DNA from 3 places in the Serratia sp. K1WW1 genome. Region 3 is predicted to be linked to each of the others. Evidence: predicted binding sites of a transcription regulator. Region 3 holds the regulator's gene; each other region holds the start of a gene.
What was found. The regulator PurR, encoded in region 3, represses purine synthesis genes. The targets are predictions, from matches to a motif close to CANGCAAACGTTTGCNTG.

Region 1 (3,282 bases), 1.8 Mb from region 3:
GGTTAAAACCGGCGATCACCAGCATCAGCCAGGCCCAGCCATTACCGAAACAGAAGCCGACGGCAAACGCCAGGGAGAGCAATGCCAACAAACGCAACGCGGTGATTAAATAGGAGGGATCTTTTACACGTGGAGCAATCAGCAGGCTACCGAGGAAGCGCGCCACCAGGCCAGCGCCGAGCAAGATACCGATGGTTTCAGGCGGTATGCCCTCACCTTTTAACCAAACGCTCCAAAACGGTAGATAGATGCCATAGGAAAAGAAGTACGTGAAATAACTGAGAGCGAGCCAACGCGTTGATTGCAGAACCATGTTCCCTCCAGGATGAGGGCAATACTTTGACAGAGCTCACACCTTGCAGCAATCTTCATTCATGCTCAAAGGGCCAGAGTGCAAAGCAGTTCACAGTTTAGCTGCAACAACGCTAAAAAAACCCGCCGAGGCGGGTTTTATCTGCAAAGCAATCGAAGTTCTTAGGCGTAAACCGGGAAGCGAGCGCAGATATCCAGCACTTTCTTCTTGGTACGTTCGATGGTGGCTTCGTCGTTCAGGTTGTCCAGCACGTCACAGATCCAGCCAGCCAGTTCACGCACTTCGGCTTCTTTAAAGCCACGGCGAGTCACCGCAGGGGTACCCAGACGGATGCCAGAAGTCACAAACGGGCTCTTCGGATCGTTTGGTACGCTGTTTTTGTTAACGGTGATGTTAGCACGGCCCAACGCGGCATCGGCTTCTTTACCGGTCAGGTTCTTATCTACCAGATCCAGCAGGAACAGGTGGTTATAGGTGCCGCCGGAAACCACTTTGTAACCGCGATCCAGGAACACTTTCACCATCGCTTTGGCGTTATCGGCCACTTGCTGCTGGTAAACCTTGAACTCAGGCTCCATCGCTTCTTTCAACGCTACCGCTTTACCGGCGATCACGTGCATCAGCGGGCCGCCCTGGCCGCCAGGGAAGACGGCAGAGTTCAGCTTCTTATACAGCTCTTCATCACCACCTTTGGCCAGGATCAGGCCGCCACGCGGACCCGCCAGCGTTTTATGGGTAGTGGTGGTCACGACGTGGGCATGAGGAACCGGGTTCGGGTAAACGCCAGCGGCAATCAGGCCCGCCACGTGTGCCATATCCACGAACAGATAAGCGCCGATGCTGTCAGCGATTTCACGCATTTTTGCCCAATCAACCACACCAGAGAAGGCAGAGAAGCCGCCGATGATCATTTTTGGTTTGTGGGTCTGCGCCTGTTTGGCCAGATCGTTATAGTCAATCTGCCCAGTTTCGTCGATACCGTAAGGCACCACGTTATACAGTTTACCGGACAGGTTCACCGGTGAACCGTGCGTCAGGTGGCCGCCGTGTGCCAGGTTCATCCCCAGGATGGTGTCGCCCGGCTGCAGCAGCGCGGTATAAACGGCAAAGTTAGCCTGGGAACCTGAGTGAGGCTGCACGTTGGCATAGTCGGCACCGAACAGCTCTTTGGCGCGATCGATCGCCAGTTGCTCAACGATATCAACGTATTCGCAACCGCCGTAGTAACGCTTGCCCGGATAGCCTTCTGCGTATTTGTTGGTCAGTTGGGAACCCTGGGCCTGCATCACGCGCGGGCTGGTGTAGTTCTCAGACGCAATCAGCTCAATGTGCTCTTCCTGACGCACTACTTCCTGCTCCATTGCATGCCACAGTTCGGCATCATAATCAGCAATGTTCATTTCACGCTTTAACATCCGGCATCTCCTGACTGAAATCAGCTAACTTAATTTACCCCTACGGGTGCTGGGCAACAGTGTAAACCGTTTCGGCCTATCGAAGATAGGTCTTGACAGAGGTTTTTACGCAAACGATTGGCATCACGTGGCGTAAGGCTTTGAACCCTTAAAGACCGCATTTTGGCAACGGAGTTTTACTCATCAACAAAATGCGCTTTTTTCATGTTCTGTGAAGGCGATCGACGGTTAACAACCCCGCAACCACAACAAGGATATTTACAAGCGCGGGATTAATTCATAAGATGCATTTAAAATGCATTTATTAGATCATCATAAAAACATCCCCAAGGAGCCTCACCATGCTGGATAGTCAAACCATCGCCACCGTTAAATCTACCATTCCCCTGTTAGCCGAAACCGGCCCCAAACTGACCGCCCACTTCTACGATCGCATGTTTGCCCATAACCCTGAATTGAAAGATATTTTCAATATGAGCAACCAGCGTAACGGCGATCAGCGCCAGGCGTTGTTCGATGCAATCTGCGCTTACGCCAGCAATCTTGAAAACCTGGCCGCCCTGCTGCCTGCGGTAGAACGCATTGCCCAGAAGCACGCCAGCTTCAATATCCAGCCCGATCAGTATCAGATTGTCGGCCACCACCTGTTAGCCACGTTGGACGAAATGCTCAGCCCTGGCCAGGAAGTGCTTGATGCCTGGGGAAAAGCCTACGGGGTGCTGGCCAACGTGTTTATTCAGCGTGAGGGCCAGATCTATCAGGAAACGGAAAAGAGTGACGGTGGCTGGCGTGATTTACGTGCCTTCCGCATCGTGAAAAAACAGCCGCAGAGCAACGTCATATCCAGCTTTGTACTGGCGCCAGTAGATGGTGGCCGCGTGGCCGATTACCAGCCAGGCCAGTATCTGGCGGTTTATATTAACGATGACAGCCTGCAACACCAGGAGATCCGCCAATATTCACTTACCACCGCATCGAACGGGGAATATTACCGCATCGCGGTCAAACGTGAGGAACGGGGCGCCGTTTCCAACTTCCTGCATCAGCAGGCCAAAGAAGGCGATATCATTCATCTCGCGGCACCACACGGCGATTTCTTCCTGCAGGTAGAACCGACTACGCCAGTGGCATTAATCTCGGCAGGCGTTGGCCAAACGCCAATGCTGGGGATGCTTAACGCCCTGCACAACAATCAGCATCCGGCCAACATCCACTGGTTACATGCCGCAGAAAACGGTGCGGTGCATGCTTTTGCCGACGAAGTGGCGGATATCGCCGGACGTATGCCTAATCTGAGCCGTCATGTCTGGTACCGTGAACCCAATACCGATGATGTGCAGGGCCGCGATTATCACAGCCAGGGCCTGATGGATCTGAGCGCATTGCGTAGCGAGTTAAGCGATCCGCAGATGCATTACTACTTCTGTGGCCCGGTGCCGTTTATGCAGCACGTGGGTAAGCAGTTGCTTGAGATGGGCGTGGAGGCCGAACGTATCCACTACGAATGCTTCGGCCCGCATAAGGTGCTGTAAGGCTCAGTCTCTTGGTAACATT
Region 2 (3,282 bases), 460 kb from region 3:
TGCCGTTGTCGTTGGAGCTTTATGAAATACCATATTATCCCCGTTACGGCGTTCAGTCAGAACTGTACGCTCATCTGGTGCGACGTGACCAAACAGGCGGCGCTGGTCGATCCTGGTGGCGATCCGGAAAAACTGAAGGCGGCCATTGCCGAAAAGGGCGTGCAGGTCAGCCAGATTTTGCTGACGCACGGCCATCTCGATCACGTAGGCGCAGCGGCAGAAATGGCCGAGCATTATCAGGTGCCCATCTATGGGCCGGATAAGGAAGATGCCTTCTGGCTTGAAGGTTTGCCAGCACAGAGCCGTATGTTTGGCCTGGATGAATGCGCTGCTCTAACGCCGACCAAATGGCTGGAGGAGGGGGATAAAGTGCAGGTAGGCGAAATGTCGTTGAACGTACTGCATTGCCCTGGCCATACACCTGGTCATATCGTTTTTATCAACGAACAGGCGCGTTTGGCATTAGTGGGTGACGTATTGTTCAACGGTGGCGTTGGCCGCAGCGATTTCCCGCGCGGTGACCATCAGGCGCTAATCGCTTCAATCCGCAACAAATTACTGCCTCAGGGCGACGATATGGCGTTTATTCCAGGGCATGGCCCGATGTCTACCTTTGGCCATGAACGTCAAACCAACCCGTTCCTGCGCGAAGAACCGGCTATCTGGTAAAGACAGCTCTCGGCAATGCCCCTCACCCTAACCCTCTCCCACAGGGAGAGGGGACCGAATGTGCCACAATTATCACCAGTATCTGACTGCGGCACTGAACAAACTCCCTCTCCCACAACAACTTTGTCCATGCTCCCCCTGTCTGCACATTGGGAGAGGGTTGGGGTGAGGGGAGATTGATAGCCAAAACTTGCAAGCATTAGGGGCGCAAATGCGCCCCTTTTTCAATGCAAAATCAACTTACAGCACGGCAACGATGGCTTCGCACAGCGGCGCCATATTGTCCGGTGTCATCCCTGCCACGTTAACGCGGCCGGAGTTAACGGCATACACGCCAAATTCATCACGCAGACGCAGAACCTGCTCTTTGGTCAGGCCGCTGAAAGAGAACATGCCGTTCTGGTTGATGATGAAGCTGAAATCCTGCTGCGCCCCTTTCTCCTGCAAGGTGTTGACGAACAGCTGGCGCATACGGTGAATGCGCTGGCGCATGTCGGTCAGCTCTTGTTCCCAAATGGCGCGCAGCGCCGGGTTACCCAAGATGGTGGCAACTACGGCCGCACCGTGTGACGGCGGGTTCGAGTAGTTGGCACGGATCGCGGCTTTCACCTGGCTGAAGGCGCGCTCGGCGGTTTCTGCATCGGCAGCTACCACGGTGCAGGCACCGACACGCTCGTTATACAGGCCAAAGTTCTTCGAGTAGGAGCTGGCAACGATCAGTTCCTGATGTTTGGCAGCAAAGATACGCAGACCCTGGGCATCTTCTTCCAGACCCTTGGCGAAGCCTTGGTAAGCGAAGTCAAACAGCGGCAACCAGCCCTTGGCTACGGAGAGTTCAGCCAACTGAGCCCATTGTGCTTCGGTTGGATCGATACCGGTAGGGTTATGGCAGCAACCGTGGAATAGCACTACGTCGCCGGCCTGAGCCTGGTTCAGGCTGGTGAGCAAACCGTCGAAGTCCAGCGCATGGTTGGCGGCGTCGTAATAGTTGTATTCCAACACTTCCAGGCCAACGGCACCAAAGACGTTTTTATGGTTTGGCCAGCTTGGATTGCTGACCCAGATACGCTTGGCGCTGGTCTGGTTGGCAATAAAGTCGGCCGCGACACGCAGGGCACCGGTACCACCAGGGGTTTGCGCGGTACGGGCACGCTTGTCGGCAATGATTGGGCTCTGCTTGCCGAACAACAGTTCTTGCGTGCAGCTGGCAAATTCAGGAATACCTTCAATACCCAGGTAGTTTTTGGTGGTCTCATTTTCCAGCAGATACTGCTCAGCTTTCTTGACGCTGGTCAGCACCGGCGTTTTGCCAGTTTCGTCTTTATAGACGCCTATCCCTAAGTTGATTTTATTCTCACGCTTGTCGGCGCGGAAAATGTCGGTCAGACCCAGAATCGGATCGGCAGGTGCAGCGGTGATTTTTTCAAACATGTCAGATGCTTCCATGGCCTAGAGTTAAGCAGACAGAAACATCAGGGTAGCGCCAGTTATCGCCTTTGCCAACCGTTTGCGAGAAAAACACCTCGATCTTGTGACGGCGGCAGATTCAGCACAAAAAATGACGGGGAAGGGCGGATTGGCAGAATAAAAAATTGGCGGAAGCGCTAAAAACAAAAACAGGGCCGAAGCCCTGTTTTTAACTTAGCTGACGGTGAACCGTCATCAAGTGCAACAACTTAGAACTGGTAAACCAGACCGGTAGCTACGATGTTGTCAGTAGCGATCTTGTTAGCACGAGTGAAGTCGTTTTCGTCCAGCAGGTTGATTTTGTAATCAACGTAGGTAGACATGTTTTTGTTGAAGTAGTAAGTAGTACCTACATCAATGTATTTAACCAGGTCTTGATCGTCGCCGTAAGTGCTACCCAGGTTCTTACCTTTAGACTGCAGGTAAGCGATAGATGGACGCAGGCCGAAATCGAACTGGTACTGTGCTACCACTTCAAAGTTCTGAGTTTTGTTAGCGATAGAACCGTCGAAATCACCGAATGGAGTCATGTTGCGAGTTTCTGCATACATGGTTGCCAAGTAGACGTTGTTCGCGTCGTATTTAGCACCAACGGTCCATGCTTCAGCATTTTTACCCTGAGCAGTAGAGAAGCGAGTTTGCGCGTCAGTACGGTCAGAACCAGAGTAGGCAGCACCCACGCTCACGCCTGAATCCATGATTGCGTAGGTAGAAGACACACCCCAACCGTCGCCGTTTTGCTTGTTGATTTCACGCTTGTCGTTTTCGTTCTTGCCTTGGTACTGCAGAGCGAAGTTCAGGCCATCAACCAGACCGAAGAAGTTGTTGTTACGGTAAGTAGCAACGCCGTTGGTACGGCCAGTCATGAAGTTGTCGGTGTAGGTGTAAGTATCGCCACCGAACTCTGGCAGCATATCTGTCCAGCCTTCAACGTCATACACTACGCCGTAGTTACGACCATAATCGAATGAACCGAACTCAGCAAACTTCAGACCCGCGAAGCCCAGACGAGTTTTAGTACCTTCGGTACCTTGTGACTCAGCGTGGTTAGCTTGCACGTTGTATTCCCACTGGCCGTAACCGGTCAGTTGGTCAGTAATCTGGGTTTCACCTTTGAAGCCGAAACGCACGTATGACTTGTCGCCA
Region 3 (3,282 bases):
GCACGGCGAAGATGGCCCGCCATCCCATATGGTTGAGCAACCAGGCACCCAGCAGTGGAGCCAGCGCCGGAGAGAGGGCGACTAGCGGCATAATGGAGGCGAAAACGCGGTTGGCTTTGCCATCGCGGTAGCGATCGACCACGATCGCCTGCCAGGTGACGGCGGCTGAACAGACGCCAATGGCTTGAATAAAGCGCAGTGACCACAGTTGTGCCACGTTCTCGACCCAAAGCATACCGAGGCAGCCGACGGCGAACAGCGCAAGGCCAATCAATAACACGGGCTTACGGCCAATACGGTCGGACAGCGGCCCCCACAGCAACTGGGCAAAGGCAAAGCCTGCCAGGAAGATACTCAGGCTGGCGCTGATCGCCCCAGCGGAGATTTGCAGATCCTGCTGCATTGCCCCAAAGGCGGGCAGGTACATATCGGTAGCCAGATAGCCCAACATACTCAGGCCGGCCAGGTAGAACATAAATCCAAAATTTCGCATTGCTATTTCTCGTTAAAATTATGTTGTCGCAGGTTTTGAAGCGCCGGCAAGTGTATACGGCTGGATCTCTGCTTGTGAAACGGTAATATTTGCAAGGTGCTGTTAAAAAATTTGAAGGCAAACATATGTGGTCTGAATATTCACTCGATGTAGTAGATGCGGTAGCGCGGACCGGCAGTTTCAGCGCGGCGGCACAGGAGTTGCACCGCGTTCCTTCTGCTGTGAGCTATACGGTGCGTCAACTGGAGCAATGGCTGGCAGTGCCTTTGTTTGAACGCCGTCACCGCGATGTGGAACTCACGCCAGCGGGGGCGCTGTTTATTAAGGAGGCGCGAGTTGTTATCAAAAAAATGCTCGATACCCGACGGCAGTGTCAGCAGGTGGCAAACGGTTGGCGCGGGCAACTGCGGATTGCGGTCGATCTGATCGTCAAACCCCAGCGCAGCCGCCAGCTGGTGCTGGATTTTTATCGCCATTTTCCCGACGTGGAACTGATGGTACAGCCGGAAGTCTTCAACGGCGTGTGGGATGCGCTGGTCGATGGCCGCGCTGAGATGGCCATTGGTGCAACACGTGCGGTGCCGGTGGGCGGCGGTTTTGCCTTTCGCGATATGGGCTTTATGAATTGGCTCTGCGTAGTCCATGCTAAACATCCGCTGGCCGCCTTGCAAGGAAAGCTGCGAGACGATCAGCTACGACCTTATCCCTCGTTGCTGTTGGAAGATACTTCGCGCAATTTACCCAAGCGGGTGACCTGGTCGCTGGACAACCAGCGGCGATTGACCGTGCCGGACTGGGTTTCGGCGGTAGATTGTTTGCGTGCCGGGCTGTGTGTGGGCATGGTACCCGCGCATCGGGTATTGCCGTTGGTACAAAGTGGCGAACTGGTGGTATTACCACTGCATGAGCCTTTCCCGCCTAGCGCCTGCTGCTTGACCTGGCAGCAAAACGCCCAGTCTCCGGCCATGGCCTGGCTGTTGGACTATCTGGGCGACAGCGAAACGCTCAATCAGGAATGGCTCAGTGAAGAGGAGCCGGGTGCTTAATCGGGCGCAGTATTGCAGCGCCCCAACAGGAGTTAACGGCGGTAATCGACAAAAGGACCATCGGCGACTGAGCGGCGCTCGATGAGTTTTGGATGCACTTCAATCACCTGCGATTCTTCACGCTTGCTGATAATGCGATCCAACAGCATGGTAAAGGCCATCTCGCCCAGGCGCTCTTTCGGCTGGTGAATGGTGGTCAGCGCCGGGGTGAAGTAGCGGGCATTACGCACGTTGTCGTAGCCAATCACCGAGATATCCTGCGGTACACGCAACCCCAGCTCATCGGCGGCGCAGATCGCCCCCATGGCCATAATATCGCCGCCACAGAAAACGGCGGTTGGACGATGCTTTTGCGACAGGATCTGATGCATGGCTTTATAGCCAGATTCAGGCTCGAAATCCCCCTGCACGATCCATTCTTCGCGCACTTCGATGTTGGCTTCCTTCATGGCTTTCAGAAAGCCCTGGTGGCGACCTCCACCGGTATTACGCGCCAGTTGACCAGGAATGGCACCGATGTCACGGTGGCCACGTTCGATCAGGTAGCGGCCTGCCAGGTAGCCGCCCTCGAAGGCATTGTCGATAATGGTATCGGTGAAGTCTCCGCGCGCGGTACCCCAATCCATCACCACCATGGGAATATTACGGTAATCTTCCAGCATGCCCAGTAGCTGATCTGGATATTCTGAGCACATCACCAGCAGGCCATCGACGCGTTTTTGCGCCAACATCGCCAGATAGGCTTGCTGTTTATCCAGATTATTGTGCGAGTTACACAAGATCAGGGTATAGCCTTTGCTGTAGCAGCTGTTTTCCACCGCTTCGATCACTTCGGCAAAATAGGGGGCCTCGCTCGAAGTGGCGAGCAAACCGATCGATTTGGTGTGGTTGACCTTGAGGCTGCGGGCCACGGCGCTGGGTGAATAGTGCAGCTCTTTGATGGCGGCCCAAACGGCCGTTTTGGTATCTTCGGCGACGAAACGCGTTTTATTGATAACGTGCGAAACGGTAGTGGTAGAAACGCCAGCGCGTTTGGCCACATCTTTAATCGTTGCCATGTAAAAAATGACTCCTAAACCCACATGTTACAGCATGTAAGTATGATGTTAATCGTTTGCCTGCGTAGATCCTTTCCCAGATAAGCGAAAACTGAGTTTTTAGTGCTGAAGTCGTAAATCGCTTGAACAGGGAGGGGCAGTTTATCGGTACGCAGTTGTGAACTGCGGATTTTGTCGCATATTGAAGAAAAGTGGAAGAGCTAATCGGTAATTATCAGCGGGGAAATCATAACAAGATTTTAATCACGAACTGTGGGAAAATGATTTGACGTATAAACTGTGTGGCTTATGCTCTGGAAAAGCCAATCTGAGAGGGAGTTGTATATGGATACCGATTTGAAGATGTCATTACTCACCACCGTGGGTGCCTTGGCAATGATTATTGCTTTCAGTTTTATTGCCGCATTGAACTGATCCGCAGCAGAAAAACAGAGGCGCAGCTTGATGCCGCGCCTTATTATTAGCTAGCCACCCGTCGTTAAGCCAGGTTTTCTGCCACGAACGCCCAGTTCACCAACGCCCAGAAGTTTTCCAGGTACTTTGGCCGCGCATTGCGGTAGTCGATGTAGTAAGCATGTTCCCACACGTCAACGGTCAATAGCGGAACGTCTGCGCCGGTCAGCGGGGTTGCCGCATTCGAGGTGCTGACAATCGCCAGACTGCCGTCCGCTTTTTTCACCAGCCA

Region 1: glyA (serine hydroxymethyltransferase) is a predicted target of PurR. The motif match lies at 1,835-1,852, and genes of this name have one in related genera.
Region 2: ACX9GU_RS17085 (amino acid aminotransferase) is a predicted target of PurR. The motif match lies at 2,166-2,183, and genes of this name have one in related genera.

What each region holds. Positions count from the first base shown of each region.
Region 1 is NZ_CM147697.1:1,487,516-1,490,797, reverse strand. Features, by position in the region: gene ACX9GU_RS06810 (3-phenylpropionate MFS transporter) at 1-313, opposite strand, end outside; gene glyA (serine hydroxymethyltransferase) at 475-1,728, opposite strand; gene hmpA (NO-inducible flavohemoprotein) at 2,070-3,260, shown strand.
Region 2 is NZ_CM147697.1:3,763,267-3,766,548, reverse strand. Features, by position in the region: gene ACX9GU_RS17090 (MBL fold metallo-hydrolase) at 22-669, shown strand; gene ACX9GU_RS17085 (amino acid aminotransferase) at 910-2,100, opposite strand; gene ompC (porin OmpC) at 2,346-3,282, opposite strand, start outside.
Region 3 is NZ_CM147697.1:3,306,158-3,309,439, reverse strand. Features, by position in the region: gene punC (purine nucleoside transporter PunC) at 1-493, opposite strand, end outside; gene punR (DNA-binding transcriptional activator PunR) at 619-1,539, shown strand; gene purR (HTH-type transcriptional repressor PurR) at 1,572-2,597, opposite strand; gene cydH (cytochrome bd-I oxidase subunit CydH) at 2,922-3,011, shown strand; gene sodB (superoxide dismutase [Fe]) at 3,076-3,282, opposite strand, start outside.